DNA from 3 places in the Arthrobacter sp. TJ-217 genome. Region 1 is predicted to be linked to each of the others. Evidence: riboswitches for the same ligand, from Rfam matches in the RefSeq annotation. Region 1 holds a riboswitch; each other region holds the start of a gene.
What was found. A riboswitch is a leader RNA that binds a small molecule or an ion and turns the genes downstream of it on or off. The one in region 1 is predicted to bind S-adenosylmethionine.
Positions count from the first base shown of each region.

Region 2: another riboswitch for S-adenosylmethionine. It lies ahead of sfnG (dimethylsulfone monooxygenase SfnG); the one in region 1 lies ahead of AC4D2R_RS04475 (ABC transporter substrate-binding protein).
Region 3: another riboswitch for S-adenosylmethionine. It lies ahead of AC4D2R_RS15275 (bifunctional o-acetylhomoserine/o-acetylserine sulfhydrylase); the one in region 1 lies ahead of AC4D2R_RS04475 (ABC transporter substrate-binding protein).

Region 1 is NZ_JBZCNJ010000002.1:290,148-300,585, forward strand. It holds gene AC4D2R_RS04440 (GmrSD restriction endonuclease domain-containing protein) at 1-44, opposite strand, end outside; gene AC4D2R_RS04445 (PH domain-containing protein) at 198-581, opposite strand; gene AC4D2R_RS04450 (DUF8548 family protein) at 793-1,446, shown strand; gene AC4D2R_RS04455 (ABC transporter permease) at 1,471-2,352, opposite strand; gene AC4D2R_RS04460 (ABC transporter ATP-binding protein) at 2,342-3,295, opposite strand; gene AC4D2R_RS04465 (LolA family protein) at 3,360-4,454, opposite strand; gene AC4D2R_RS04470 (DUF6194 family protein) at 4,662-5,135, opposite strand; SAM riboswitch class I at 5,241-5,339, shown strand; gene AC4D2R_RS04475 (ABC transporter substrate-binding protein) at 5,445-7,130, shown strand; gene AC4D2R_RS04480 (ABC transporter permease) at 7,127-8,128, shown strand; gene AC4D2R_RS04485 (ABC transporter permease) at 8,125-9,024, shown strand; gene AC4D2R_RS04490 (dipeptide ABC transporter ATP-binding protein) at 9,027-10,438, shown strand, end outside.
Region 2 is NZ_JBZCNJ010000005.1:200,856-211,293, forward strand. It holds gene AC4D2R_RS11005 (ABC transporter ATP-binding protein) at 104-916, shown strand; gene AC4D2R_RS11010 (aliphatic sulfonate ABC transporter substrate-binding protein) at 1,134-2,168, shown strand; gene AC4D2R_RS11015 (ABC transporter permease) at 2,168-3,049, shown strand; gene acs (acetate--CoA ligase) at 3,040-4,974, shown strand; gene AC4D2R_RS11025 (NAD(+)/NADH kinase) at 4,983-6,065, opposite strand; SAM riboswitch class I at 6,277-6,381, shown strand; gene sfnG (dimethylsulfone monooxygenase SfnG) at 6,386-7,537, shown strand; gene AC4D2R_RS11035 (O-acetylhomoserine aminocarboxypropyltransferase/cysteine synthase family protein) at 7,537-8,946, shown strand; gene AC4D2R_RS11040 (CoA-binding protein) at 8,943-9,437, shown strand.
Region 3 is NZ_JBZCNJ010000009.1:53,444-63,881, forward strand. It holds gene AC4D2R_RS15260 (CPBP family intramembrane glutamic endopeptidase) at 1-498, shown strand, start outside; gene AC4D2R_RS15265 (glycosyltransferase family 2 protein) at 503-1,273, opposite strand; gene AC4D2R_RS15270 (VOC family protein) at 1,297-1,938, opposite strand; SAM riboswitch class IV at 2,046-2,162, shown strand; gene AC4D2R_RS15275 (bifunctional o-acetylhomoserine/o-acetylserine sulfhydrylase) at 2,231-3,547, shown strand; gene metX (homoserine O-acetyltransferase MetX) at 3,554-4,696, shown strand; gene AC4D2R_RS15285 (hypothetical protein) at 4,844-5,086, shown strand; gene AC4D2R_RS15290 (SGNH/GDSL hydrolase family protein) at 5,206-6,018, opposite strand; gene AC4D2R_RS15295 (alpha/beta hydrolase) at 6,241-6,915, shown strand; gene AC4D2R_RS15300 (RNA-binding S4 domain-containing protein) at 6,930-7,181, opposite strand; gene AC4D2R_RS15305 (DMT family transporter) at 7,233-8,321, shown strand; gene AC4D2R_RS15310 (glycine--tRNA ligase) at 8,469-9,857, shown strand; gene AC4D2R_RS15315 (GNAT family N-acetyltransferase) at 9,857-10,438, shown strand, end outside.

The sequences.
Region 1 (10,438 bases):
TTGCCCATTTCAGAGACGATGATTGAGAGGAGCACAATCGCCACGACAATCGCGGTGGACCGATTGATCTTGCGCCGTTTTGGTCCCTCCGGCGACTGACGCAAGGCAGAGTTATGCCCGGACGGTGTGCTCATGAAATTGTCCCCCAGCTGAAAAGCGAATGATCTGCGTCGTCATCCTACAACCGCAGGTGGCGGTCAGCGACCTGCCGACGGCGTGCTCAAAATCAATGACAGGATGACGTCGTGGGTGTGTTTCGCCTTACCGTCTCCACGGAATTCCGCCTCGATAACCCTAGAACCCGCAGTAATCGCGATTGCAGAGCTAAAGTAAAACTTTCCGAGCATGGACTTGTTGGAAAGCATGGCCACAGACTGAATCGATCGATACGGCACTGAGGTCACTGCAACGCGGTTCCCGACAAAACTCTTGTCCTGCAGGATCACCCGGAGGTTCGTAATTCCGATGAAGCCGGTGCCCACGCCAATGCAGTCGTATACCGCGATGATCTGCTCGCCTGGCAACAAGCCTTCATGAATCATCTGAAGCTGTTCCGGCCGGTCGTGAATAATCTGACTCATTGTTTCCCCCAACGTGATAGGCAGTTTGAGTCAGCATATGCGGTCGTTCCGACATAAGCGAAAACTCCGACTTGCTCGATCTCCGCCCGAATTCTTCCCCTAATGTCGGTAATCCGTGGTTGATTGGCTATTGCAACAGTCCGGGCTGTCTCTTCATGAGCTCAACCGGAGCACCTGGTTATATTTCACCGCGCGAGCGGGACATGGGGGAATGATGATTCGAAACGATGTGGCGTCACTATTGAAGCTAATTGACGAGGAACTGCCGCGCCAGAAATGGAAGCCATGGTCCGGTGGGTGGCCCGATCAGATCGAATCGGCCCTGATCGACGCCGTGTTGAGCATCCGTGCGAGCTATGGTTCTGAAGAGGCAGGCATTCCCGCTGCAGTGAAGCGTTACAAGGAGTTTGTCGATGAACATTCTCCCAACAGCCTTGCGAGGCTCGGCGACCACGCGCCGCGGGATCTTCAAGCTGTCCTTAATGGCCAGTTGACGAGCGGACGGACAAAGGCCTCGGCCATCGTGGAGGCGGCGAACAAGTTGGTGCAGGCAGGCGTGAGAACTGCGGCGGAGTTGGACCCACTAAACCACGACCAGAAGGCAGCGTACACCTCGGTCCATGGTCTTGGATCGGTTACCTGGGACTACTTGGGCATGCTTCTTGGGAAGCCTGGGGTGAAGGCGGATACGTGGATCGTGCGGCTGGTGTCGCGAGCGACTGGACGGAACGTTGGTTCCCCAGAAGCTCGAAATGTGGTCAAGGCCGCTGCGCGAGAACTGAAAGTCGGAGTCACTGAACTGGATCACGCACTGTGGTACCACGAGCGGACTCGCGAGGCTGCTTTGGACCACGAGGAGCCCTAAACCCGAAGCTGGCCCAAAGGCGCTTCAGCTCAAGATGTCCTTGGTGCTGAAGCGCCCATAGGCCAGTGCGCCAAACACGGCTATGTAGCCGCCTTGTAGCAGCGCATTGTCACCAAACGAGTTCCACACGATTGGCTCCCGCAGCAGGTCGGCAAAGCCCAGCCAGTAATGGGTGAACAGCCAAGGGTGCAGCCACTCAAGCTGCGGCAACGCGCCGAGGATCTGCGAGACGGCGGCCAGCGCCGCCGTAGCTGCCATGGCGCCGACCGGAACCGTGGTGAGCGTTGAGATAAACAGCCCGATGGCGCTCAACCCGAGCAGCGATAGCGTCACGTACAGCGCGAGCAGTAACAGGCGCACCGCGTACCCGCCGAAGCCGATCGTGGCCCCGGAGAGCAGCGTCACCGGCCCTATCGGAAACAGCAGGGCACCAATCAGTGCACCGACCCCCACGACGACGAGCGTCGCCACCAGGCAGAACAGTGCAGCTCCCGCGTACTTCACGAGCAGGAGCCGGACCCTCCCGGCCGGGGCTACAAGCAGGTAGCGCAATGTGCCGAGGTTGGCTTCACCGGCGATCGTGTCACCCGCGACGACACCAACGGTCAGGGGCAGGAACAGCGGGATCGAGACGGTCAGTGCGGTGAGCGAGACGAACAGCCCGTTCTGGGTGATGCTGGCGAGGAAGGCCGGCCCGCGCCCGGGGCTCGGCCCGTCTGAAAGGCGCACGACAACCGCAATGAGGATCGGAATCGCGGCCAGCGCGGCGAGCATCGCCCACGTTCGGCGGCGGCGGAACAGGACGGTGATCTCGGAGCGGAGCAGTGCCCGCCCGGCGAAGGGACGGACCCGGTCGGGCCCGGCGGGCGGAAGCGGATGCGGCGAGGGTGCGGAGTCAGCCGGCAACGTCGAACCCCTCTCCGGTCAGCGCCACGAAGCGTTCCTCAAGCGAGGCGCCGCTCACAGTGAAGCCGCGCACGCGGACATCGGCGAGCACCAGGGCGGCGTTGACGGCCTCCGGCTTGAGGTCGTCGGCGGTGAGCTCGGCCGTCACGACGTCGTCGCGCCCGTCGAGTTCCGGGGCGAGCCCCAGCCTGGCGAGCACCGTGCGCGCAGCACCCGGATCGGGGGTGAGGACCCGCACCCGGGCAGTGCCCTCCGCCCGCAGCTCGTCGAGCGTGCCCTGAGCCACGAGGCGGCCGGCGCTCATGACCGCGATCTCGGTGCACATCTGCTCCACCTCGGCCAGGAGGTGGCTTGAGACGAAGACGGTTGTGCCGCCGTCGGCCAGGGACCGGATGAGGCTGCGGACCTCTCGGGTGCCTTGCGGATCGAGGCCGTTGCTCGGTTCATCGAGGACGAGCAGGTCGCGCGGGGTGAGGAGCGCGTTGGCGATGCCGAGGCGCTGCTTCATGCCGAGCGAATAGGCGTGGGCCGGCTTGCGGGCGGCATGGCTGAGGCCCACCCTTTCCAGGGCGGCATCGACGCGCCGGTTGCGGGTGGAGGGGGAGGTGCGCCGGTCGGCGTCGTCGAACCGCTGCAGGTTCGCCCGCCCGGAGAGGAACGGGTAGATGGCAGGGCCCTCGACGAGGGCGCCGACGCGGGGGAGGACGTCGCGGGCCGCGTTGGGCATCACCCCGCCGAGCAGTTCGATCTCACCGCTCGAGGCGGAGGCGAGGCCGAGCAGCATGCGGATTGTTGTCGTCTTGCCCGAACCGTTCGGGCCGAGGAAGCCGAAGACGGAACCCTGCGGAACCCTCAGGCCGACGTCGTCGACCGCGCGCTGGTGGCCGAACGTCTTCGTGAGCCCCCGGGTCTCAATTGCGAGCCCGCCCCCCTGCGCGCTCACGGGCGCGCGGCGGACGGGAACGGACGACGTCGGCCGGTGCCCTGCCCCTGCGGCGCCGGTGGCGTCACTGCTGTGAGGCAGCGATCAGTTGGTCGGCACCGACTGCGCCTGCGAAGACCCGGCCGTCGTCGGTGATGAACACTGAGACGAGCGAGGTCTGCAGCACGCGTCCGCCATCCACCGGGGTGAAGGCCTGCTCCAGCAGCGCCTGTGCCTCGGCCGACTCTTCGGACCCGGGGCTCGCGCTGAACGCATCCGAAGCGGAACCGGCCGGCAGGGCGACGATGCTGCTCCACCCCTCGCCGATGACAGTGGGCTCGTCCTTGGCGGCGTCGGACTTTTGGGCCTTATGGTCCTGGTGCTCCTTGACCGGTACCTCGGTCACCGTTGCGCCGGGCGGGGGAGTGAACTCGAACAGGCTCTGCTCGGGGGCGCTGAAGTCGATGCTGGTGAAGGCGACCGAGAACGCCGGCTCGGCCTGGCCCTGCGCGGAGACGGTGAAGCTGAGGGGGACGCCGGTCTCGGAGTCGACGGCCAGCGATACGGCACCGACGAGGGTGTCTGCCGTGGCGGGCGTGAGGACCAGTTCGTACGCGGTGCGGCCGGCCACGCGGGCGTTGTCTCCCACGGTGACTTCGGTTGAAGGATCAATTGTGGAGAGGAACTTCTCGGCGAGGTCGGCGGGGGTACGCGGCGCATCGGCGGGGAGCTGCTTCAGCACCTCGCCGCGGTCCGGAAGCACAGCGTGAGTCGCTTCCTGGGCGCGGGAGTCGTAGAGCCAGACCTCGTCGTCATTGAGGATGGCGTCGCGCTGGGCGAGACGGTCCTGCACTTGGATGCGTGCCTTGTCGGGCCCGTCGATGTGGACCTGGGCGGTGTGCTCACCGGTGAGCAGTTCGAGGGCGGCCGAGGCGCCATCGGAGCTGCCGGCACTGGGCCCCATTGTCTGCAACTCGGGCAGGCCGAGCTCGGAGGACTGCTCGATCGTTCCGGAGAACGCGCTGTCGTAGCTGTCGGACACGAGCTCGAGCAGCTCCTGGGCGGACTTCTCCGGCAACTGGGGGCTCGCCTCAGCGAGGGTTGGCCCGACGGCGGCCGTTGTTACGATCACCGCCGGAACGATGCCAGCGGGGAGCCAACGGAGCCACTTCTTTGCCATGAGCTTGCCTTCCAACGGTGCTTTGCCCCCTTGCTCCATTAACGGTACTCCTGCTTGCTGGGAGGACGCAGGGTGTTTCGGGCGATCCTTTCCTGCCCGCACCGTATCCCTGCTTCTGCCGGCCCACAGTCACCGCCCGTGCAGGTGACAGATGATTTCAGGCGAGAGCCTCGATACCTCCCTCAGCGGAAAGAGACAGAGGCGTTGTCAGTGCCGCCGGTCGTAGCGTCGAACAGCGTTCCCGTGCGCGTGCACCAGCAGAGACCGTGCCTGCTCGGCTGTGGCGGCACCAGGGTTGAGGATGCTTACCCATGCCTGCGAACCGTAGACGGGATGCGGCAGGATGCGGTCCGGTGCTGTGAAGTCGAAGTCGGCCAGGTGCAGGGCATGATCTGTCGCGGGATGTCCGGTCAATAACTCATATTCCTTATTTCCCACCGAAATATTGAGCCGGAAAACGCCCGGTCGATTCAGGTTCGAGGCGGTATCGAAGCCTTCATAATCGCTCACGACAATCGTCGCGAAGGGGAAGCGCCTGTTGTCTGGAGTATCGCCGTCGGGGTCGTAGAAAAAGAAGGTATCGCCCCAAGCTGCCTCGGGTGCTCCGTTCTCTTTTCCGGCGGTGAGCGTCACGACGCCGGGCAGGTCTGAGACGAAGTCGATGATCTCGTTTTCCTCCACGCCATAATGCTTTCAAACGCCGGAACGCGGGTAAAGGACCACCCCGTGACCGATTGTGACGGGGCCTGTGGCGGAGGAGCGCTCCAATGCTGTTAGCTGTAGCCATAACCATCCCGAGTGGCCGAGAGACCTGGATCGACGACGCCACAGCAACCCTCTTCGTGTAGCTGCGAAGAACGGTGCTACTGCCAGGACCGATGGAGAAGCTACACGCTTTCGTTGGTCTGCCCCGCCGTGCTTCAGCACGTCCGCGGGCGGTCACTGGCTGTCCTGTTTGCCCTCCATCGGGCGATGATTCAGGAGCCCAGCGTGACAACAGCAAGCCACCGCACTTTCAGCAAGCGCAGCATTCTCAACACCCCCAGTTCCCCGAAGACCCTCCGCGCCCTCGCCCTGTTCGCAGCAGCCACGGGCCTCATCCTCACCACGAGCGGCTGCGGAGGATCGGCGGCGGCAAGCGAGGATGACACCTTCGTCTTCGCCACGGGCAAGGACATCTCCTGCCTCGATCCCCACGTCAACGGCGATATGCCTCAGGCCTCGATCGCGGCGAACTACCTCGACTCCCTGGTGTCCCAAGACGCCGAGGGAACCATCCACCCGTGGCTCGCCACGGACTGGTCGGTCTCGGACGACGGCCTCACCTACACCTTCACCGTGCGGGACGACGTCTACTTCACCGACGGCACGAAGCTCACTGCAGAGGCGGTCAAGGCCAACCTCGACCACATGGTCGATCCCGATACGCAGTCGGGAACGGCCGGCGGCTACCTCAAGCCCTACGTCGGCACCGAGGTCGTCGACGACACCACGGCGGTCGTCACCCTCAACCGCCCCTATGCGGCCTTCCTCGAAGTGCTCGCCCAGCCGTTCCTCGGCATCGAGTCACCTCAGGCGCTCAAACGCCCGCAGGCCGAGAACTGCAACGCACCGGTGGGCACGGGCCCGTACCGGATCGCCGATTACGTCCCGCAGTCCAAGGTCAGTCTCGTCCGCAACGAGAACTACAACTCGGCGCCGCCCTACGCGCAGCACCAGGGGCCGGCGCACATCGAAAAGATTGAATGGCGCATTGTCCCCGAGGACTCGACCCGCTACGGTCTCCTGCGCGCAGGCCAGGTTGACGCCCTCGACCTGATGCCCTCGGTCCACTTCGACGAGGCGAAGGCCGACTCAAACGTCGAACTGATCCTCCAGGACCGCCCCGGCAATCCGACGAACCTCATGCTCAACACCACCCGGGCGCCTTTCGACGACCTCAACGTGCGCAGGGCTTTCCTTCTGAGCACCTACGTCGATGCCGGCATCCGCAGCGTCTACTTCGGCACGGTGACCCGCGCCGGGGGACCGCTGAGCTCCACAACGGGCTTCTACTCTCCGGACTTCGAGAACGTCTACGATCCGGACCCCGACGAAGCGGCCCGCCTGCTCGACGAGGCAGGCTGGACCGAGCGCGACGACGAGGGCTACCGCGTGAAGGACGGCCAGCGCCTGAGTGTCCACTTCCCCTACACGCCCGGCGCCTGGCCCACCGCGCACCAGGCCCTCGTCACCCAGATCCAGGCAACCGCGAAGAAGGCCGGATTCGAGGTGCTGATCGAGAATGGCGACGGCGCGAGCGTCAGCGAACTCGGCAACAACTTCGACTACGACCTCCGGGCCGACTACTGGAACACCAACACGGCCGATGTCCTGCGCATCGTGTTCTCCTCCGAGTACACCGAGTCGGCGGGCTTCGTGCCGAACGGGTCGGGCTTCCGCAATCCGGAACTCGACGCGATCCTCAATGACGCCCTCGCCACGGACGACCCGGACGTGCGCAAGGACCTCTACTACGAGGCGCAGCGGATCATCAGCGCCAACGCCCTCCAGCTCCCGCTCTACAACCAGGCAAGCCAGGTGGCGCTCCGCAGCGACCGCTTCACCTCGCTCACCCTCGAACCGAGCCTCTCCCTTCCCTACCTCTACGACGTCACGGCGGTCGATTCAGAATGAGCACCTCCTCCCTCGATTCCCTCAGCGCAGCACCACGAACGACGGCGACGGCCGGTACGGCCGGCAGCGTCGTCCTCAAACGGGCCGCCGGCAGCCTCTTCGTCCTCTGGGCCGCCGTCACTCTCACCTTCTTCGTCCTCCGCCTCACCCCCGGGGACCCGATCACGGCGATCCTCGGCGGCGCGGGCTCGTCGCCGTCACCGGAAACGGTCGCCGCCGTGAAGGCGGAGTACGGGCTCGACCAGCCCGTCGTCGTCCAGTACTTCAGCTACCTTGGCGGGCTCCTCACCGGCAACTTTGGAGTCTCGTACATCTTCAAGGTTCCGGTTCTCGAAATCATCGGCCCGCAGATCCTTCCCACGCTTCAGCTCGCGGGCCTCGCCCTGGCCTTCGCGTGGGCCATCGCCCTCGCCTTCACCCTGCTGACAGTGGGCCGGGGGCGCACGCTCGACGGCGTGGGCCGCGCCGTCGAGGTGTTCTTCGCCTCGCTGCCCCAGTTCTGGGTGGGCATCATGCTCGCCGTTGTCTTCGCCGTCATCCTCGGCTGGTTCCCCGTCGCCGGCAACGACGGGTTCCGCTCACTGGTGCTGCCAGCGCTTTCACTGGCGGTTCCCCTCGCCGGGTTCATCGCCCAGGTCACCCGGTCCTCGTTCGAAGACGCCCTCGCCCAGCCGTTCATCCTGAGCGCGCGGGCCCGCGGCCTCAGCGACGCCGCCGTCCGGATCACCCACGCGCTGCGGCACGCGATCCTTCCCGGCCTCACCCTCTCAGCCTGGGCGGTCGGCTCGCTCGTGAGTTCCGCCGTGGTCGCCGAGATCATTTTTGCCCGCCCCGGGCTCGGCCGGTCGCTCGTTGACGCCATCGTGAACCGGGACCTGCCCGTCACCCTCGCCGTGGTGTTCATCATCGCCGCCGTCTACATCCTCGTGAACCTCGTGGTGGACCTCCTCTACCGCGTGGTCGACCCTCGCACGAACCCGAAGGGATTCCTAGCATGAGCCTCACCCTCGACCCCACAACGACGGCGGGCACCGGCTCCGGTGCTACCGCCCCTGCCGCTCCCGGCCGCTCGCGAACGGCACGCCTCGTGCGCGGCACGCCCATCGGCGTCTGGATCGCCGCAGCACTGCTGGCCTTCCTCGTGCTTGCCGCCGTCGCGCCGTCCCTCTTTCTGCGGCAGGATCCCTTCGCGATCGACCCCGCCAACGCCTTCCAGTCCCCGAGCGGCTCCCATGTCTTCGGGACCGACCAGAACGGCCGCGACGTCTTCTCCCGGGTCATCGCCGGCACTGGTCAGTCCCTGCTGCTCGGCCTCGCCGCCACGGCCATCGGGCTGATCCTCGGCGGCGCGCTCGGCATCACCGCGGGCGTCTCCGGCAAATGGCTCGATTCGGCGATCTGCCGCTTCGTCGAAGTGCTTTTCGCCTTCCCGGGCCTGCTCCTGGCCCTGATCGTGATCGCCGTTTCGGGAACCGGGGTCGTCACGGCGGCCCTCGCCGTGGGCATCGGTACCGCCCCCGGCTATGCGCGGATGCTGCGCACCCAGACCCTCCAGGTGGTGGCCGCCCCCTACGTTGAGACAGCCCTTTCCCTCGGCCGGTCGCGCTCGCACATCCTGTGGCACACCATCGTCCCAAACGTGGCGCGTCCGCTGTTCGTGCTCGTGACCCTCGGCATCGGTCAGGCCATCGTCTGGGCGTCATCGCTCAGCTTCCTCGGCCTCGGTGCCCAGCCGCCGGCCGCCGAATGGGGTGCGATGCTCGCTGACGGCCGCAACTACCTCCAGGTTGCCTGGTGGATCGCAGCCTTCCCGGGCATCTTCATCACCCTAGCCGCACTCACCACAACCGTTGCGGGCCACCACCTGCAGCGCCGACTCGAAGCAGAGGTCTGAGCATGTCGAATTCCCCAACCCCAACCCAGCAGCCGCTCCTTGCCATCGACAACCTCAATGTCTCCTTCTCCACCCCGCGCGGGACGGTCGACGTCGTGAAGGACGTCTCCCTTGCCCTCGCGCCGGGACAGGCGCTCGCCCTCGTCGGCGAGTCGGGCTCCGGCAAGACCGTCACGGCACGCACGCTCGTCGGCCTCAACGCCTCCAATGCGCGGGTTTCGGCCGGCCGCCTCGAGGTCCTCGGCCGCGACGCCGCCCGCCTCTCCGAACGGCAGTGGCGCGGGCTGCGCGGCAAGGACATCGGCTATGTCCTGCAGGACGCCCTCGTCTCCCTCGACCCCCTCCGCACGGTGGGCCAGGAGATCGACGAGGCGCTGCGCGCCCACGGCGTCCGCGGCAAGGCCGAACGCCAGGAGCGGGTTCATGCCGCCCTGCGCGGCGCCGGCATTCCGGACCCCGAGGTCCGCGCGCGGCAGCGCTCGGGCGAGCTCTCGGGCGGCCTGCGCCAGCGGGCCCTCATCGCCCAGGCGACAGTGTTGAACCCCCGGCTCGTGATCGCCGATGAGCCAACGACGGCGCTTGATGCAACGGTCCAGGCGCAGATCCTCGAGCTGCTGGCAGGGCTCAAGGAGCAGGGCAGGGGCCTGATCTTCATCTCGCACGACCTCGCCGTCGTCAGCCACCTCGCCGACGAGATCGCCGTCATGCAGCACGGGCGGATCGTCGAGTCGGGCCGTGCGTCGGAGGTCCTCGGCAACCCACGACACGAATACACGCGCCAGCTCATCGACGCCGTCCCGTCGGCGGCCGCCAAGGGGACCCGGTTGTCCTCGGTGCCGCGCGTGACGGTCACCGCGCGTCCGCCCCGGCACTCGGCAGTCTCCCCGAAGGCTCCGGCCCTCGAGGCCCGTAACCTCGTCAAGACCTACGCCTCACCGGGCGGGGACCGGCGCACCGTCGTCGACGACGTCTCCTTTACCCTTCCGGCGGGTAAGACCCTTGGCATCGTCGGTGAATCCGGGTCGGGCAAGTCGACAACTGCACGCATCGCACTGGGGCTGACCGAGCCCGACGCCGGAATCGTCACCCTCGGCGGCCTGCCGTGGGTGGGCCACCCCGGCGGAAGCGGGATCGTCACCGAAGCCCTGCGGCGCCCGCACCGGCCCGACATCCAGCTGGTGAACCAGGACCCGCTGAGTTCGTTCGACCCCCGGTTCAGCGTGGAGCGCGTGATCACCGACGCCCTCGACGCGGGCTCCGTCGGGACGCCGGGGGAGCGCACCGAGCGTGCGGCCGAACTCCTCGGCCAGGTGGGGCTGCCGCTGGATCTCATCCACCGCAGCCCGCTCACGCTCTCCGGCGGGCAGCGCCAGCGCGTCGCGATCGCCCGGGCCCTCGCCCTGCAGCCCCGCGT
Region 2 (10,438 bases), on a different contig from region 1:
ATATTGGGCAATAACAAGGACCAAGCCACGGGAACCGGCAGCCACAAGCGCCGGTGAAGGCTTGATTCGTAGGGTGCTACTGCCAGGATCGATGGAGTTAATCATGACCGCTCTTTTGGCACAAACATCTACCGCTGAGGCGCGCCGCAAGCAGGCCCTGCCCATCAGCTTTTCCCACCTGGGGCGCAGTTTCGGCGCCCCGGGCCACAAACAGGTTGTTCTGCGCGATGTAAGCATCGATGTCCCTGCCGGTGAAGTGCTCGCCATCCTGGGCACCAGCGGCTGCGGAAAATCCACCCTGCTGCGTGCGGCGGCGGGCCTTGATGCCCCGGACACGGGAAGCGTCGTCATCGGCGACTCGCCGGTCCGCGGAATCGACGAGCGCTGTGCCGTCGCGTTCCAGGAGCCCCGGCTGCTGCCGTGGCACACACTCCAGGCCAATGTGGCGATCGGGCTGCCCAAGTCGTCGAGCGCCAGCGCCGGCAAGGCCAAGGTCGCCGAGCTGCTGAAACTGGTGGGGCTCGACCGTTTCGCCAAGCACCGTCCCCGCGAAGTATCCGGCGGCATGGCACAGCGCACCTCGCTGGCACGTGCGCTTGCCCGCAACCCCGGCGTCCTGCTCCTCGACGAACCCTTCGGCGCGCTCGATGCCCTCACCCGCATCAAGATGCAGGACCTGCTCCTCGAGATCCACGCGGCACAGCCAACCACAGTGCTGCTGGTGACGCACGACGTCGACGAAGCCCTTCAGCTCGCCGACCGCATCCTAGTGCTCGGCACCAACGGTGACGGGCCCGGCTCCACCATCGCCGAGCTGGTGTCGGTGCCCGGAGCCCGGCCCCGGGACCGCAATGCGCCTGCGCTGCGGTCGCTGCGCAGTTCCCTCCTAGGCATGCTGGGCGTTCCCGGGCACTGACCCGCGTCCAGCACGTTCCTGCCGGCTGCTGCCGGTGCCTCCACCCGGCACGCCCGGCCCCGCTGATCCCCTGGATCGCAGCCGTTTCGTGACCACCATCCCTGCGCCGGCCCCAACCGGCCTGCTTTCGGCGCACCCCCTTCCCTCTCCGCGCACACCGCACTCACTCCGCCTCCCCGCATCACCCACCTCCGCGTCACCCCACCAAAGGAAACCCATGACCCGCCGCTCGCTCCTCACCACCGCCGCCGTCACCGCCGCCCTGTCCCTCGGACTCACCGGATGCATTGCCGGGGAGAACGCCACAACGGAGGGCGCCGCTGCCAACGCCGCCACCGAAGGCGGAACCCTCAACATCGACTTCGCCACCTACAACCCCCTGAGCCTCGTCATCAAGGACCAGGGCTGGCTTGAGGAAGAACTCAAGGACCAGGACGTCTCAGTGAACTGGGTGCAGTCGGCGGGATCTAACAAAGCCAACGAGGCCCTGCGCGCGGGCGCCATCGACGTCGGCTCAACAGCGGGATCGGCCGCCCTGCTCGCCCGCTCCAACGGCTCACCGATCAAAACGATCGACATCTACTCGCAGCCGGAGTGGTCGGCCCTCGTCGCCGCACCGGGCTCGGACATCACCGAGGTCGAGGACCTCCGCGGAAAGGCCGTGGCCGCCACGAAGGGCACCGACCCGTACTTCTTCCTCCTCCAGGCGCTCGAGTCGGCCGGCGTCGACCCCTCCGAGGTCACGGTGCAGAACCTCCAGCACGCCGACGGCCGTGCAGCCCTGGCCAGCGGTGCGGTTGACGCGTGGTCCGGACTCGACCCCATCATGGCCGCAGCCGAACAGGACGGCTCCAAGCTGTTCTTCCGCAACATCGACTTCAACACGTACGGGTTCCTCAACGCGAACGAGGAATTCCTCGCGGAAAAGCCCGACGTCGCCCAGACCGTCGTCAACGCCTACGAAAAGGCCCGGGCGTGGGCCAAGGAGAATCCCGAGGAGACAGCCGCAATCCTCGCCGAGGTCGCGGGCATCGACGTTGAACTCGCCAACTCGGTGATCCTTGAGCGCACCAATCTCGACGTTGACCCGGCACCCGGTGAGGCGCAGCGGAACGTCCTTGAGAAGATCGGCCCGGTCTTCGTCGAATCCGGTGACGTCTCAAGCCAGGAACAGGTGGACGAAGCGCTCGATACCCTCTTCGACGATTCCCTCGTCAAGAAGGCCGACCCTGCCGCTGTCGGAGCCTCCTGATGACCGCCCCGGGCAACGAATTACCGCCGGCTGAGCTCCCGGTGCTGCCTGCGGCTCCGGTTCCCGCGACGGCGGGGACGACGCCGGGCGCTCCGACCGGTCCTCGCACGAAGGCTTCCCCCGGGGCCGGGGTGCGGCTGCGCGGGCTCCTGCTCGGGCTGATCGTTCCGGCCCTGCTGCTTGGGGCGTGGCAGCTCAACTCGGTCACCGGTGTTTTCAGTGCCGTACAGCTGCCGCCGCCGGGTGCCGTCGTGCGCGCCGCCGGGGAGCTGCTGGGCCGCGGTGAATTGTCCCTGCACATCGCCATCAGCACCCAGCGCGTGCTGATCGGCTTCGGCCTTGGCGCGGCCCTGGGCCTTCTCGCCGGTGCGGTGCTTGGGCTGTCGCGGTTCGCCGATTCCCTTCTCGGCCCGACGATCGGCGCGCTGCGCGCCGTGCCCTCCTTGGCATGGGTTCCCCTGCTGATCCTGTGGATCGGCATCAACGAGGACTCGAAGGTCACGCTGATCCTGATCGGCGCGTTCTTCCCCGTCTTCACCACCGTCTCGCTGGCCCTGCGCCACGTCGACCGGAACCTCGTCGAGGCAGGGCGCGCGTTCGGGCTCAACGGCATGAAGCTGCTGACAACCGTCCAGCTGCCCGCCATCGTCCCGGCGGTGTTTTCCGGGCTCCGCCTGGCTCTTGCGCAGTCGTGGCTGTTCCTGGTTGCCGCCGAACTCATCGCCGCCTCGATGGGCCTGGGCTGGCTGCTGAGCGATTCCCAGAACAACGGGAGGGTGGACAGGATCTTCCTGGCGATCATCCTGCTCGCCGTCCTCGGCAAGACGACCGACGCCCTCCTCGGCCTCGCCCAGCGCTGGGCGGTGCGGCGGTGGGCCTGAACGCAGCGAAGCCCCATACGGACCCGGGGACGTCGGAGCGCGAGCGCATCCGCTTCTGGGAAGATCAGGCCCGGCGCCTCCACTGGACCGGGGACTGGCACACCGCGCACACCTTCGATCGGGCGCGGCCGGGCCTGGACGGGGAGCTGTCGGTCCCGAGGATCGAATGGTTCGCCGGCGGCCGCCTGAACGTCGCCGCGAACTGCGTTGACCGGCACGTGGCCGCCGGCAACGGTGCGAAAACCGCGCTCCACTTCGAGGGCGAACCCGGTGACCGCCGGAGCGTCTCCTACGCCGAACTGCTCGATGAGGTAAGCCGGGCAGCCAACGCCCTGCTGGCCCTGGGCATCCGCAAGGGCGACCGCGTGGTGATCTACCTTCCCGTGCTCGTCGAGACGGTCGTCGTCACCCTCGCGTGTGCGCGGATCGGCGCCGTCCATTCCCTCGTCTTCGGCGGGTTCTCCGCCGAGGCCCTGAGGTTCCGGGTGCAGGACACCGGGGCGAAACTGCTCGTCACAAGCGACGGGCAGTTCCGCCGCGGAACCGCCGTGCCGGTAAAGGACATCGCCGACGCCGCGGTGGCCGGGGTAACCGACCTCGAGCACGTCCTTGTTGTCCGGCGCACCGGCTCGGACATCGCGTGGACCGAGGGACGCGACGTTGACTGGGCCGACGCCGTCGGGAACGCATCCCCCTTTCACTCCCCCGAGGCATTCGACGCCGAAACGCCGCTGTTCATCATGTACACCTCAGGCACCACGGGGCGTCCCAAGGGGCTCCTCCACACCTCAGGGGGCTACCTCACCCAGGCGTCCTGGAGCTTCGAGCACCTCTTCAGCTCGCCCGACCCCGCGGAGCGGGCCGGCGACGTCCACTGGTGCACCGCGGACCTCGCCTGGGTGACCGCCCACACCTACGAGCTGTACGGGCCGCTGTCCAACGGCGCCACGCAGGTCATCTTCGAAGGAACTCCCGACACCCCGCACCCGGGCCGGCATTTCGAAATCATCGAACGCTACGGGGTCACCAGCTACTACACGGCGCCCACGCTCGTGCGCTCGCTGATGCACTGGTTCCCCGACGGCGTCCCGGACTCCTACGACCTCTCGAGCATCCGCGTCCTCGGGACGGTCGGCGAGGCCGTCAACCCGGCGGCGTGGCGGTGGCTCCGGGACCAGTTCGGCCGCGGCGAGGTTCCCGTCGTCGACACGTGGTGGCAGTCCGAGACCGGCGCCACCGTGCTCTCCCCCAGCCCGGCGGACGCCGACTTCAAGCCCGGGTGCGCCGCCCGGGCCCTGCCCGGAGTGGGCGCCCGCATCGTCGACGACGAGGGAAACACGGTGCCTCCCGGCGTTTCCGGCCTGCTGGTGGTCGACCGCCACGGGCCGGCCATGGCCCGCACCGTCTGGGGGAACCCGCGCCGCTACCTCGACTCCTACTGGCGCAAGTTCGCCCGGCAGGGCTGGTTCCTCGCCGGGGACGGCGCCCGCTACGACGACGACGGCGACATCTGGATCCTGGGGCGGGTTGACGACGTCATCAACGTCTCGGGGCACCGGCTCTCCACGATCGAAATCGAATCGGCCCTGGTCGCGCACCCGCTGGTCAGCGAGGCCGGCGTGTGCCCCGTGGCCGACCCGCTCACCGGCCACGCCATCGCCGCATTCGTCGTGCTGGCACCCGGTGCGGGCGGAACGGGCGACGTCGAAACCACCCTGCGCCGGCACGTTGCCGCGGAGATCGGCCCCATCGCCAAGCCGGGTGCCGTCATCGTGGTCCAGGACGTGCCCAAGACCCGGTCCGGGAAGATCATGCGCCGCCTCCTGACCGAGCTGTACGAGGGATCGCCCCTTGGGGACACCACCTCACTGCAGAACGAGGGATGCCTCCCGGGCATCTCCGAGGTGCTCGCGCGGCGGTCCTGAAGCTTCGCCTACTCCGTCTTGGAGCCCATCCAGGACTCGAGGGGCTGGGTCGGAATGTGGACGTGCTTCATGTCATCGGGCTTGGGCGTGCTGGGGAAATAGTCGACCGGCGAATCCCCGTCGGCGGCTGCGGCCGCGGCGTCGACCAGCCCGAACCGATCCCTCACCCTGCCGAAAAAATCAGGCTCATGCAGGCGCAGCATGCGCAGCGCCGAAGGACGTGCGTAAACGCCCACCCAGTCCCCCGGGTTCAGCACCCCGACAATCCGGCCGTCGACGGACATCGATACCTGCCCGCTGCGCTCGAGCACGCGCACCGACACCAGCTCGTCGGCGGCAACGACGAGGCTGCGGTCGAAGACCATGTGAGCCGCGACGGGCGTGAAAACCAGGGCGTTGGCGCGGGGCGAGACGATGGGTCCTCCCGCAGCGAACGAGTAGGCCGTTGAGCCCGTGGGCGTGGAAATGATCAGGGCATCCGCCGAATAGGAAACGAACCGGCGGGCCCCAATATAGACCGCGACGCTCGCCTGGCGGTCCCGGCTGAGCTTCTCGAAGACAACGTCGTTGATTGCGGTGATGTCCATGCAGACGCCCCAGCCCAGGACCTCCACCGCGTCGTCCCGGACCAGCGGCGATTCAGCAACGGGTCCCTTTGGATTGTGGATGAGCGCCCCGAGCTCACTGGGGATCTCAAGGGGCCTGCTCGAGCGGATGGTGAGGGTGAGGCGCTGTTCCTCGATTGTCTCGTCCGCGATCACGGCCCTGAGGGCTTCGACAAGGTTCTCCGGCTCCACCTCGGCAAGGAACCCAAGCCGCCCCACATTCACCCCGAGGACAGGGCACTGGCAGGACATCGCCACAGCCGCCCCGCGCAGGAAGGTGCCGTCACCGCCGATCGTCACAACGAGGTCGAACGGGCCGAGCGGCACGTGGTGATGAGTCAGGTGGCCCTCGTCGTCAGCCGACCAGACATCCACCTCCGTGACGGACACGCCGTTCTCAGCGGCCCAGCTCTTGAGGGCCTCCGCCGCGTCAATGGCCCGCTGCTTCCCTCCATGCACCACGAGCCCCAGTGATCGCAGATCCACTGCCAGCTCCTTTGTTCGCTCAACAAGTGACGGTGGCCACCGCCGCGGGGCATGAGCCAGGCGGCCAACCTCGCCGATGACGCCACGTGACGCAAACCATACTCGAAATGCCCCGCAAGTCCACCCGGCGCGTGCCTGCCCCTCCAAATCTTCGCCGACCCGGGGCGACACATTTCTTGGTGCCGGGCACCCGTGCTGTCACACTCGGTAATGACCATCCCGAGCGGCCGAGAGATCTGGCTTTATGACGCCGCAGCAACCCTGGCCAGCGCAGAACGCGCTGACAGTAGGGTGCTACCGCCAGAACCGATGGAGGATTTGTGAGCACAGTCGATTATTCGCAGCCCCTGAAGTTTGCCTACTGGGTCCCTAATGTGAGCGGGGGGCTCGTGGTTTCCACAATCGAGCAGCGCACCAGCTGGGACTTCGAGTACAACAAGAAACTTGCGCGGATCGCCGAGGACGCAGGATTCGAATACGCGTTGTCGCAGACCCGCTACGCGGCGTCGTACGGCGCCGACAAGCAGCACGAGGCGACGTCGTTCTCCCTCGCCCTGCTCGCCGCAACCGAGAGGCTCAAGGTCATCGCCGCCGTCCACCCGGGCATGTGGCATCCGGGCGTGCTGGCGAAGTTCATCATCACCGCCGACCACATCTCCAACGGGCGCGCGGCCGTCAACATCGTCTCGGGCTGGCTGAAGAGCGAATTCACCAACTTCGGCCTCGACTGGCTCGAACACGACGAACGGTATGTGCGCACCGAAGAGTTCATCCGCGTGCTGCGCGGCCTGTGGACCCGGGAAAGCTACACGCAGACGGGCAAGTACTACTCCATCTCGGATTTCACGCTCAGCCCGCCGCCCGTTGATGTTCCGGGCCGCCCCCACCCCGAAATCTTCTTCGGCGGCAATTCCACGGCGGCCCAGGCGACGGCGGGGCGGGTTGCCGACTGGTACTTTTCCAACGGCAAGGACCTCGAAGGGTTCAAGGAGAACATCGCCGGGGTGAAGGCCTCCGCAACGGCCGTCGGGAGGTCGCCCCGGTTCGGCCTGAACGGGTTCGTCATTGCACGCGACTCCGAGAAGGAAGCACGCGAGACGCTGCGGGAGATCGTCGCCAAGGCCCACCGGCCGGCCGTTGAAGGCTTCCGCAACGCAGTGCAGGAAGCAGGGGCCGCAACGGCCGACAAGAAGGGGATGTGGGCGGATTCCTCCTTCGAGGACCTCATCCAGTACAACGACGGCTTCCGGACCCAGCTCATCGGCACGCCCGAGCAGATCGCCGAACGAATCGTCGAGTACAAGAAGATCGGGGTGAACCTGCTGCTCACCTGCTACCTGCATTTCCAGGAGGAGGTTGAAGCGTTCGGCAGGGACGTCCTGCCGATTGTCCGCTCCCTCGAAGCCGACCTCGCCGCCAAGGCAGGCGTCGACTTCCACCTCGAACCTCTCCCCACCAAGGCAGGCGTCTGATGACTGAGAAAACCTTCGGCTTCCGCACCCGCGCGCTTCACGCGGGAGGCACTCCCGATGCCACCCACGGCGCCCGCGCCGTGCCGATCTACCAGACGACGTCGTTCGTCTTCAAGGACACGAACGACGCCGCCAACCTCTTCGCGCTCCAGAAGTACGGAAACATCTACTCCCGGATCGGCAACCCCACTGTTGCCGCCTTCGAGGAGCGCATCGCCTCCCTTGAGGGCGGGATCGGCGCCGTCGCCACGGCTTCGGGGATGAGCGCCGAATTCATCACCTTCGCCGCCCTCTGCCAGGCCGGCGACCACATCGTTGCCGCCTCCCAGCTGTACGGGGGGACGGTGACGCAGCTCGATGTAACGCTGCGCCGGTTCGGGATCGAGACCACCTTTGTGCCGGGAACCGATCCGGCGGACTATGCTGCCGCAATCCAAGAGAACACGAAGGCCGTCTATGCGGAGGTGATCGCCAACCCGTCGGGCGAGATCGCCGACCTCGAGGGCCTTGCCCGCGTGGCGCACGACGCCGGGGTGCCGCTGATCGTCGACTCCACCCTGAGCACCCCGTACCTGATCCGCCCCCTCGAGCACGGCGCCGACATCGTTATCCATTCCGCCACCAAGTTCATCGGCGGCCATGGAACCACGCTCGGCGGCGTCGTCGTCGAAAGCGGCAGGTTCAACTGGGGAAACGGGAAGTTCCCCACGATGACCGAGCCGGTCGCGTCGTACGGGAACATCCAATGGTGGGCCAACTTCGGGGAGTACGGCTTCCTCACCAAACTGCGCACGGAACAGTTGCGTGACATCGGCCCCTCGCTGTCCCCCACCTCGGCGTTCCAGCTGCTCCAGGGAGTCGAGACGCTGGCGCAGCGCGTCGACGAGCACGTTCGAAACGCCGCAGCCGTTGCCGAGTGGCTGCAGGCGGATCCGCGCGTCGAGTACGTCAACTACGCGGGACTCACCACACACCCCCACCACGGCCGGGCACTGAAATACCTGCCGCAGGGACCGGGCTCGGTATTCAGCTTCGGGGTCAGGGGCGGGCGTGAAGCGGGAAAGACCTTCATCGAGTCGCTGCAGCTCGCCTCGCACCTTGCCAACGTCGGTGATGCCCGAACCCTTGTCATCCACCCCGGATCGACAACCCACCAGCAGCTCTCGCCGGAGCAGCTCCTGGCGGCGGGCATCCCCGAGGACCTGATCCGCATCTCGGTGGGGCTTGAGGATCTTGAGGACATCCTCTGGGATCTTGACCAGGCGCTCGAGGCCGCAGTGTCGAATTCGGGTGCGTCGGGTTCGAATGCGTCGGATGCTGATGCGTCCAACGCACCCGATGCCGCCCGGGACGTGGGCGCACCGCCCTCCGAGGACGGCCGGACCTGCGCCGTAGGAGTCGGGGCATGAGCGCGCCAACGCGGACCTGGGACGGACCCTCGGCACCGGAGCGGCTGGCACTGCTGCGGCGGGCGAAGTCGGTGGCCATCGTCGGCGCATCGGACAAGCCGTCGCGGGCGTCGTACTTTGTCGCAACCTACCTGCAGTCGTCGTCGCCCTACCGGCTCTACTTCGTCAACCCCGTGGCCAGGCAGATCCTCGGCCAGCCGGCCTATGCCTCGCTGGCGGACCTGCCGGAGGTCCCCGACGTCGTCGACGTCTTCCGCAAGCACGACGACCTCCCCTCGGTCCTTGCCGAGGCGCAGGCGGTGGGCGCGAAGGCCCTGTGGCTGCAGCTCGGGTCCTGGCACGAGGACGTTGCCCGCGATGCCGAAGAGTCGGGGATGGACGTGGTGATGGACCGGTGCATCAAGATCGAGCACGCCCGGTTCCACGGCGGACTGAACCTTGCCGGCTTCAACACCGGCATCATCTCCTCCAAGCGCCAGATTACGTCCTAGCTCAGCCGGCGGCGGCCGATTCGCCGCCGACTGGGTCCGGGTCTGCTGGGCCCGGCTCCACTGGAGCGGACACCGCGGGTCCGGGCGCAGCCGGTGCCGATTCTGCCTGTTCCCGGGCTGCCTCCGGCACTGTCTTGTCCGGCGCTTCCTGTTCAGCAGGAGCCAGCCCAGATACGGCTAATCCCCGCGTAGCTGGGTCGGGGTCGGCCGGTTCGCCGGTGACGGGCTCCGCTGGAGCCCGCTCAGGCGCGGCCGGGTCAGATACGGCTGGCTCAGGCACGGCCGGTTGCGGCGTTGCGGGTTCCTTCTCGCCCGGCTCTGAAGCCGGTACTTCCACGGGGAGCTTCGGCAGCGTGCCGGGATGCGGCGCGGTTCCACCACTTTCGGGGCCACCGTTATCAGCACGACGGCGGAGGGTCTCACCGCTTCCTGCGCCGTTGTGACCGGCCTTCGCGCGCTCGCCGGCGGGCGGCTCCGACGCCCCGGGCCGCGCCGGGTGGGCAAGAGCACCTCCCTGCACCGGATGGGTGAGCCCCGGAGGTCGAAGCTCCCCTGAAGGCCCCGGGCGTCTCACCAGGTCTGCTTGATCCCGTGCACCGTGCAGCCCGCCGGGCGTGATGCCGTGGAGCACGTCTTTCCAGTGACCGCGGGCCGGCGGGTTTCCTGATCCAGGGTTTCCTGATCCAGGGTTTCCTGATCCAGGGTTTCCTGAATCAGGGTTTCCTGAACCGTGTTTTGGATCAGCGGGTGCTGGGTGGCCGGGCAGGACCGGTGCCGGCACTGCGCCTTCCTGCGGCACGGGCACTGCCGGGGGTGCTGACGGCTGGGGCAGTGTGGCCCCGGGATCCCTGCTCTCCGGCGGCGGCACCGCATCGAACCCACCGTGTATTCCGGAGGGACGGGCGTCGCCAAGCCCTGGAATCGCTGAGCCGATTTCGGCTCCCGACTGTTTGACCGCCGGCAGGTCATGGTGCGCGTTTCCCTTTTGATCGACGGCCGAG
Region 3 (10,438 bases), on a different contig from region 1:
GGATCGGTGTTCCGGAAGATCGGGCTCACCTTCGAGAAACCCGCCGTCGACTTCGGACTGGGACTCGGCCTCGCCGCGGGCATCGGCGTCGGGACCCTCGGGGTCTACGCCGCCGGACGGGCGCTGGGGGTCACGACGGCGATCGTCCCTGCGGCCCTCGACGCCTACTGGTGGACGGTTCCGGTGCTCGTGCTCTCCGCCCTGAGGCACGCACTGCTCGAGGAAGTCATCGTGGTGGCGTACCTCTTTGAACGCCTGCGTGCCCTCGGCTGGTCGGCGCCGGCCATCCTTGTGACGAGCGCCCTGCTGCGCGGCAGCTACCACCTGTACCAGGGCATCGGACCGTTCCTCGGAAACGCGGCAATGGGGCTCGTGTTCGGTTACATCTACACCCGGACCCGGCGCGCCATGCCGCTCGTCGTTGCCCACGCCGCCCTCGACATCACCGGGTTCGTCGGGTTCGCCCTGCTCGGACCGGCAATCGGGGTGGGCGGCTGAGCATTCAGGGCAGGTGGGCTGACCCGCCGGGCGCGGAACCGCCGGGTCCCGCTCCGGCGCGCAGATGGCGCAGGCCGGTGCGCAGCACCCCGTAACGGCGGATCCTGCGCATCGACGTGGCGACTCTCAGCCGCCGGTCGATGCGGACCGCCCGCCGGCCGAACGTGCGGGCCACCCGAAGGGTGAGCTCGACATCCTCGTCGCGCTCATCGGTCGACGAGCGGGGGAAACCGCCCGCGCGCTCATAGGCGGACGAGCGGACGGCAAGGTTGTGGCCGGCGACAATGCGAAGGCAAGCCGGGTCGCGGTGGCGCAGCGCGAGGGCTCCGCGGAGGGCAGGGAAGAGGAAGGCGAGGAGCACGCCGTCAAACCGGCGCCGGTAGGCGTCCGGCAGGGGCACGGACGTGCCGCCCAGCAGTTGCACCGAGGGGTGCCCGGCGAAATTGCGGCGGATCCGCGCCGTCCAGTCCGGCCGGGGTTCGCTGTCGCCGTCGGTGCGCGCCACCAATGGAAAACCGTCGGCGATGGCCCTGCGGAAACCGGTGTCGGCCGCCGCGCCGGTACCCTTCTGCTCCTCATCGAGCACCACGAGCGGAAAGTCGCGCCTAAGCCGGCCAAACGCCTCGATGCGCACCCGGGTGTCATCCGACGAGCCGTTGTCCACCACATAGAGCACCATCCCGGTGCGCTCCGACTGCCGGTACAGTGCCTCAAGGGTGCGGCCGATCCCGGGCTCGTTGAACACCGGGACCACGACGGCGAGCCGCTCGGCCATGCCGGTCTCCGGGGGATCCGGTACTAGATCTCGACGCGGCCGTTCGCGGTGTCGAAGGTCACCGACATGAGCCCCGGGGTGCCGTTTGGCGCAATCCACTTGACCGAGACATCGCCCAGGGGCGCTTCGACGGGCATTCCGAGCCACTCGGTCACGCGTGCGCATGAGCCGGCGATGGTCAGCGAGTCGAGCCGTGCGGTCGCAGGGCGTGCCTGCGAGGGGTGGAGTGCTTCGGTGCCGTCGTCCCAGCGCAGCAGGTAGGGGACCTGCGGATCGGCGATGAGGCCCTTGATGCCGATCTGCTGCCAGGTGAGTTCCTGGCCGTCGGGGAACTTGCGGTTGCCGGGCACGGCGCGCCGGCCCAGGCGCTCTTCGAACGGCGTGAGGTCATCGACTGCGACTACCCAGCCCATCCAGCCACCGCCTGCTTCGGACCGGGACCGCACGGCCTGGCCGAAGGGTGCCTTGTCCGAGGCGGGATGGTTCAGGGTCTCGACCACCTCGACGTACTGGCCGTTGACGAGGGGCAGAATCATGTTCCGTGTGCCGAAACGGGGGTGGACACCACCCTTCACCGCTTCTACGCCCAGCGCGGCCGAAATACGCTCCGCGGTGGCAGCGAGTCCATCAGGTTCAGAGGCATAAGAAACATGGTCCAAGCGCATGGCTACATAGTGGCACTTTGTGACGCCCGTCTCGACTTAGGGGCACCTTACTTAACGGGAAGTCATATGGGTTGCCGAAATCCGGTCCCTCGGCTTTCATTGAGGCAGGTCATGAGTGCCAGCACACAGCCCCGGCTTGCTGGCCGGCAACCCTCCAACCGCGGTGGGGTGCCCCGGGTGAAGACCAGGCGCAGCGTCACAGGGATGCTGCGCAAGCGCGGGTCCTTACCGATCCACCGTCGCCTCGATGGCGCGGCGTCGACGGGGCCCCTTGAGCACCAAAGGGAGCGCCATGTCCAGCAACTGGTCTTTTGAAACCCGGCAGATCCACGCCGGCCAGACCCCCGATTCAACAACCGGCGCGCGTGCGCTGCCCATCTACCAGACGACGTCGTTCGTCTTCCCCAGCGCCCAGAGCGCCGCCGACCGCTTTGCCCTCACGGAGCTTGCCCCCATCTACACGCGCATCGGCAACCCCACCCAGGAGGCCGTTGAGACGCGCATCGCCTCACTCGACGGAGGGGTGGGTGCCCTCCTGCTCGCCTCGGGGCAGGCGGCCGAAACCTACGCCATCCTCAATATCGCCGAGGCGGGCGACCACATCGTTGCAAGCCCGAGCCTGTACGGGGGCACCTACAACCTCTTCCGGCACACCCTCAGGAAATTCGGGATCCAAACCACCTTCGTCGAAGACCCCGACAACCTCGAGCAGTGGCGGGCCGCCGTCCAGCCCACCACCAAGGCGTTCTTCGGCGAGGTCGTCTCCAACCCCCGCCAGGACGTGCTCGACATCGAGGGGATCAGCGCGGTCGCCCACGACAACGGCATCCCGCTGATCGCCGATGCGACAGTTTCGACCCCGTACCTCATCCGGCCCATCGAGTGGGGTGCCGACATCGTTGTCCACTCCGCCACGAAGTACCTCGGCGGACACGGCACGGCCATCGGCGGCGTCATCGTCGACTCGGGCCGCTTCGACTACGGCCGCGACCCGGAGAAGTTCCCCGGCTTCAACACCCCGGATGAGAGCTACCACGGGCTTGTCTACGCCCGGGACCTCGGGGTCGGAAGCGCCTTTGGGGCCAATCTCTCCTACATCCTCAAGGCGCGCGTGCAGCTCCTGCGCGACCTCGGCTCAGCGATCTCCCCGTTCAATGCCTTCCTGATCGCACAGGGCCTCGAGACGCTCAGCCTGCGCATGGAGCGCCATATCGCCAACGCCCGCGCCGTCGCGGAGTTCCTTGAGCTGCACGACGACGTCGAATCCGTTGCCTATGCCGGACTGCCCTCCAGCCCCTGGTACGAGCGCGGGCTGAAGTACGGGCCGAACGGCACCGGCGCCATCGTCTCCTTCGACATCGCCGGCGGAATCGAGGCCGGCAAGCGCTTCGTCGACGGGCTCGAACTCCACTCCCACGTGGCGAACGTCGGGGACGTGCGCTCCCTGGTGATCCACCCGGCTTCAACAACGCACAGCCAGCTCGGAGCCGAAGCGCAGCTCACGGCCGGAGTCCGCCCCGGTCTCGTGCGCCTTTCGGTCGGGCTGGAGAACATCGCGGACATCCTTGCGGACCTCGACGCCGGTTTCCGCGCCGCGAAAGGGGCTTAGCGCGGCGTGAGTGTCTATCCTCCCGGCGCCGCCCGCGCGAGCACCGAGGCCCCGCACCGCAGCTCCGACGGGCTGCTGCGCACCGCGGCGATCGGGGCCCTGGGGCTCGAAACGGGCGGCAGCCTGCCCGAAGTCAGCCTTGCCTACGAGACGTGGGGAACGCTCGACGCCGACGCGTCGAACGCCGTCCTGATCCACCACGCCCTGACCGGAAGCTCCCATGTGGCCCGCGGTGCTTCCGATGAGGAAGGGTGGTGGGACCCCCTCGTGGGTCCGGGCAGGGCCATCGACACCGACCGCTACTTCGTTGTGTGCGCGAACATGCTGGGGGGCTGTTACGGTTCCACCGGCCCCACGAGTCCGGACCCGTCGGGACGCCGCTGGGGTTCGCGTTTTCCCTTCGTCACAATCCGCGACTCGGTTGCCGCTGAGGCTCGTCTTGCCGACCAGCTGGGCATACGCCGCTGGCATTCGGTGCTCGGAGGCTCCCTTGGCGGGGCCCGGGCCCTCGAATGGGCCCTGATGTATCCGCACCGCGTGGCCCGCTGTGCCGTCATCGCGTGCACGGTTGCGAGCTCCGCTGAGCAGATCGCCTTCGGGCAGGCGCAGCTGCAGGCGATCCGGCTCGATCCGGCCTTCGCCGGCGGCGACTACGACGAGGCAGACCCGCCCGCGGCCGGGCTCGGGCTGGCGCGGCGCATCGCGCACATCACCTACCGGTCGGAATCCGAGCTTGAGGACCGTTTCGGCAATGCCGCCCAGGGCGCCGAGCGGCCCCTCGGGGCCGCACGGTCGGTGGAGCGGGGCCGTTACTCGGTTGAAAGCTACCTCGACCATAAGGCGGAGAAGCTCGCCGAGCGGTTCGACCCCAACAGCTACCTCATCCTGACCGAGGCTCTGATGAGCCACGACGCCGCCCGCGGGCGCGGATCGGTGGAGCAGGCGCTCGGAGGGGCCACCGCCGAGTTCCTCATCGCAGCGGTTGATTCGGACCGGCTGTACCTGGCCGAACAGTCCTACCGGCTTGCCGCCGCCCTACCGGGGGAGGTGCCGGTGTCGCTGATCACCTCGCGCATCGGCCACGACGCCTTCCTCGCCGAAACCGCTCAGCTTGGCCGCCTGCTTGAGCGGGCGTTCTACCCGCGGTAGCTCCAACCCGCGCACGGGGCAACTTCCCCGACGGGCCCGGATTGCCCGTTGGGTTTGCCCGGGATCGCACCTAGGCTCGGACTGAGCGTGCCGGGCATGCCTCCGGCGTGTCTTTTCAACCTTTCCACACTGCAGGAGGAGCTGTTAATGGAACTGAACACGATCGGCTGGAACGAAGAAGCACGCCAAAAGATCCTGCTTGACGCCGACCGGGCGCTGCAGGAGGCGGTGAAGGAAGCGGCGCAGACCCTCGGCGGGCGCAGCCGCGAGGAGGTCTACGAGTTCCTCTTCCAGAAGCTCCAACCCCAGTTCGTCGACTTCCAGCCGGGGCCGGACCTCAGCACGTACGCCGACGCCGTCGCGAACGGTGAGGTGGACGCCGGCAGCTAGGACGCCGGCCGCCAGGACAGCGGCGGGGAGGCCTGGCAGGGCAGGTGGAAAACGCCGGGCAGGTGGAAAATGCCGGCCACCGCGGTGCGGACGCAGCGCCGGCGCCGGCCGGGCTGCCGCTAGGCGCCCGGCGGCATCCCCGGGCCGAAAATTGCGGAGGCCTCGGGGCGCTTGGGAGCCCGTCCGTCTCCGGACGAGCGGTGGCGCAGCCGGCGAAGCACCCAGGGCACGAAGTACTCGCGCGCCCAGACGAAATCCTCAGCGCGCGCGGTGCGCCAGTTCTTCACGGGAACCGCCTTGGGATGCAGCGGCTCAAGGGTGTGGTTCACCGCGAGCGTGTCGAGGACCATGATGGCGATCGTATGGTGCCCCAGCGGCGAAAAATGAAGGCGGTCCTCAGACCACATCTGGGGATCAACCAGCTCGCGCAGCGCCCACATGTCGGCAACCACCGCCTCGTGCCGTGCCGCAACGGTGCGGAGGTTCTCATTGAAGATCGCGGCCTTGGACCTCACCGTACCGAGAACGCTGTCGCGGACATCCGGGGCGGTGAACAGAACAACCGTCGCACCCCCGCTTGACAGCTCCTGGACCGCCGCATCGAGGCGCTCGGCAAGGCGGTCGGGGTCTCCGCCGGGCCGCAGCAGGTCGTTCCCGCCTCCCGAAATCGAGATCAGGTCGGGGTGGAGTGCAAGGGCCGGCTCCACCTGCTGGTCGACGATCTGCTGAAGCAGCCGCCCGCGCACCGCAAGATTGGCGTAGGAGAAGCTGCTGCAGCCGCGGCCGAGCTCCTCGGCCACCCGGTCGGCCCAGCCGCGGTTGCCGCCCATGCTTTCCGGGTTCGGGTCGCCGATTCCCTCGGTGAAGGAATCACCGAGGGCCACGTAGCGCCGCCACGGGTGCGGCAGGCCGGCGGCCTGGTCGTCGCGCACGGGTTCCGGCGGGCGCTCGGCAGCGGACGCATCGCCTCCCGTCCCGGAGAGGGAGTCGTCGGGCTGCTCGGAAAGTTTTGGTTGCACAGTTCCATCCTGCCAAGTCCCTACCCTCTTTAGCGAGCGAACGCCCACCCCGTGACGTGGGCAACGGCCGGCCGGGTGCAGCGGCGGCTTCCGCCCGATTCCGCGGCACAGAGGGCTGCGTGCCAGAATATCGGAATGACAAATCCCGGATCCGACGCCGTCTCCGCCCCCGTCCGGGAGCCTGTGGCCCTGTGGTCCCGGCCCCCCGAGCAGCGCGCCGGCACACCGCTGCTTGTGCTTTTCCACGGCTACATGGCAGACGAAGCTGACCTCATGGGGCTCGCCGACCACCTGCCCGGAGAATTCACGGTGGTGTCGGTGCGCGCCCCGCACGCCGCCGGACAGGGCTTCTCCTGGTTCCCGCTCGCACGTGACGCCGACTATTCGGTCGAAGCCGTCGTCGACGCCGTCGCACGGGTGGGCCAGTGGCTCGAGTCGGTGAAGGGAGCCCATTCAAGCGTCAGCCTCCTCGGCTTCTCGATGGGGATGGGCGTTGCCACCTCGCTGCTGCGCAACCGCCCCGAGGACTTCGCAAGTGTTGTTGGGCTCTCCGGGTTCGCGGTGCCGCATCAGGAGCACCCGTTCTTCAAGGACGATGCACTCGCCGCGGCTTCGGTGCCGTTCTTCTGGGGACGGGACCAAGAGGACGCCGTGATCGCACCGGAGATGATCGAGTACACGCACCGGTGGCTGACCTCACACACCAAGCTGACCAAGGTGCTCTACTCCAACATGTGGCACAGCATCAGCCAGCAGGAACTCGCCCACGTACGCGAGTTCCTCACCCTCACGGTGCTCAACCGGGCCTAGCGCCGCCGCCCGTGTCAGCCCTTGAGGATGCGCACGCTCTGCCCGTTGACGCTCACTGTGTCGCCGGGATGGAGCTGGCGTCCGCGGCGTTCTTCGATCTCCCCGTTGACGTGGACGAGCCCGTTGTCGATCAGGGTCTTTGCCTCGGCGCCGTCTTCGGCAAGTGAAGCGAGCTTCAACAGCTGGCCCAGCCGGATCATGTCGTCGCGGATCGGGAGGTCGCTGACGTTTTCCGCCGGATTCTTCGCGTTGAATTCGCTGTTCATGTTCCAATTCTGCACGACCGGCCGGCAGTCCCGGTCGACTAAACTTGATCGGTGATCAAACCCTCCTCCCTTTCCCCACTGATCGGCCTGCCGCTGGCGCTGGTGGCCGGTACGGCCATCCCGCTCCAGGGCAGAATCAATGGAGCGTTGGGGAGCGTCCTTGACGACGGGCTTGCGGCAGCCTCGGTGAGCTTCGGCACGGGGCTCGTGCTGATGATCCTCATCTCCCTGGCACTGCCGCGGGGACGGGCGGGCTTCCGCACGATCGTCCCTGCGGTGAAGGAGCGCCGTTTCCCTCCGGTGTATCTCGCGGCGGGAGCCATTGGGGCGTTCTTCGTGTTCTCGCAGTCCCTGACCATCGGGATCATCGGCGTGGCACTGTTTTCCGTCTCCACCGTCATGGGCCAGGCCCTCAGCGGGCTCCTCGTCGACCGTGCGGGGCTGGGGCCCGCGGGCAAGAAGCCTGCGACGCCCATGCGGATCATCGGCGTGGTGCTGACCGTCGTGTCGGTGGCGTGGACCGTGTCGCCGCGGTTCGGCACCGCAGAGGAGGCATCCTCGCTCGTGCTCCCCGTCCTGCTCCCCGTCGCGGCCGGGATCCTGATCAGCTTCCAGCAGGCGATGAACGGTACCGCCGCCATGCACTACGGCACCCCGATCACCGCCACGCTCGTTAACTTCATCACCGGATCGGCGGTCCTGTTCGCGGCCTGGGCGCTGAAGGTCCTCCTCGCGGGACCGGGAAACCCGCTGCCCGCCGAGTGGTGGTACTACCTGGGTGGGCCCATCGGCTGCGTGTTCATCGGGCTCGGGGCGGTGCTGGTGCGCACCCTGGGCGTCCTGTTGACCGGGTTGGGGCTGATCGGCGGCCAGCTCATCGGCTCGCTGCTGCTCGACCTCGTCTTTCCGGCACCGGGCACGGTCGTGGTCTTCGCGACCGTCGCCGGCACCCTCCTGACCCTCGGGGCGATCGTGCTCACCACCCTGCCGTGGCCGCGACGCCCCTTCCGCCGCCCCGGTCCGGTCCCGGCGGGACGGAACGCCGGGAAGTCAGCTCCGGATACGGCGGGCCGGGGCACGGCAGGCCCTGACGCCGCGGGCTCTCCGCAGGGTCCCGGACACCCGGCGGAGAGCCCGTAGCCAACCGACGCTTATTCGGCCCGGGGCACCGCTGCCGGTAGGCTAATGGACGAACTTCACCACCGGAATACCGCAGTCCCGCTTTCGGATTCCGCCCACCCCTGCGGACCGCACCCAGCGGCCCGCTGACGACCGGAGAACCATCCCATGGCAGCACCCAAATCAGCGCTCGACCCGATCATCTCCCTCGCCAAGCGGAGGGGCTTCGTCTTCCAGTCGGGGGAAATCTACGGGGGTTCCCGCTCCGCCTGGGACTACGGGCCCCTCGGCGTCGAGCTCAAGGAAAACATCAAGCGGCAGTGGTGGCAGTCGATGGTGCGCGGACGCGAGGATGTCGTCGGTCTCGACTCGGCCGTCATCCTTCCCCGCAAGGTGTGGGAGGCTTCCGGGCACGTTGAGGTCTTCAGCGACCCGCTCGTCGAATGCCTCAACTGCCACAAGCGGTACCGCGGGGACCACCTCGAGGAGGAGTACGAGGAGAAGAAGGGCCGCGCGCCCGAGAACGGGCTGCTCGACATCACCTGTGCCAACTGCGGCACCAAGGGCCGCTGGACGGAGCCGCAGCGCTTCTCCGGCCTGATGAAGACCTACCTCGGCCCGGTGGAGAGCGAGGAGGGGATGCACTACCTGCGCCCCGAGACCGCCCAGGGCATCTTCGTGAACTTCAACAACGTGCTGACCACGGCCCGGAAGAAGCCCCCGTTCGGCATCGGCCAGATCGGCAAGAGCTTCCGCAACGAAATCACCCCGGGCAACTTCATCTTCCGGACCCGGGAGTTCGAGCAGATGGAAATGGAGTACTTCGTCGAGCCGGGCACCGACGACGAGTGGCACAAGTACTGGATATCCAACCGCTTCGACTGGTACACCGACCTCGGCATCAATCCCGAGAACCTGCGCCTCTTCGAGCACCCCCTGGACAAGCTCAGCCACTACTCCAAGGGCACCACCGACATCGAGTACCGGTTCGGATTCCAGGGCTCCGAGTGGGGCGAGCTCGAAGGCATCGCCAACCGCACCGACTTCGACCTCTCGACCCACTCGAAGCATTCGGGCACCGACCTGAGCTACTTCAACCAGGGCACCAACGAGCGGTTCATGCCGTACGTCATCGAGCCGGCCGCGGGCCTGACGCGATCCTTCATGGCGTTCCTCGTCGATTCGTACACCGAGGACGAGGCTCCCAACGCCAAGGGCGGCGTCGACAAGCGCACGGTGCTCAAGCTCGACCCGCGCCTGGCACCGGTGAAGGCTGCTGTGCTTCCGCTCAGCCGCAACGAGGACCTCTCACCGAAGGCGAAGGAACTCGGGGCGCAGCTGCGCAGGACCTGGAACATCGACTTCGACGACGCGGGCGCCATCGGCCGCCGCTACCGCCGCCAGGACGAGATCGGGACCCCGTTCTGCATCACCGTCGACTTCGAGACCCTCGAGGACCAGGCGGTCACCATCCGCGAACGCGATTCGATGGCGCAGGAGCGGGTTTCCCTCGACAAGGTCCAGGGTTACCTCGCCGAACGCTTGATCGGCGCCTGATGCCGCTGGAATACCGTGCCTGGCAGGACGGGGACGACCTCGAGCTGCTGCAGCTGTGGGGCGGGCCGGAATCGGCTCCCTCGGAGCAGTTCCGCGGCTCGTTCCGCCCGCCGTCGGACACCCCGTGGAACCGCTGCATCACGGCGGTCGACAAGGGCATTCCCGTGGCGGCCGGATTTGTCTATGAGACGGCGCTGCACCCCGAGCGGCTCTGGTGCTATGTCGAGGTGGCGCAGGACCACCGCCGGGCGGGGGTCGGTTCCACGCTGCTGACAATGCTGCGCCACGAGGCGGAGACGGCGCCCTCCGGCGTGCCGGCGCTGCGCAGCAAGGTGCAGCCCGGAACCAGCGGCGCGGGCTTTGCCGCGGCCGTCGGCTTCTCGACGATCCAGCGTTCCCGGATCCTCGTCGTGAGTCCGGGTGCCCTTGCCGCGCCCCGGTTCGATGACGCCTCCGGGCCGCAGCTTGAGGAAGCGGCAACCGGGTCCGTCGAGCTGACCCGGGCCGTCGCCGACTTCTACAACGCCGTCCACGGCTGGGACCGCGCCGACATGACGCTCGGGCGGGCGCAGCAGCTGCTC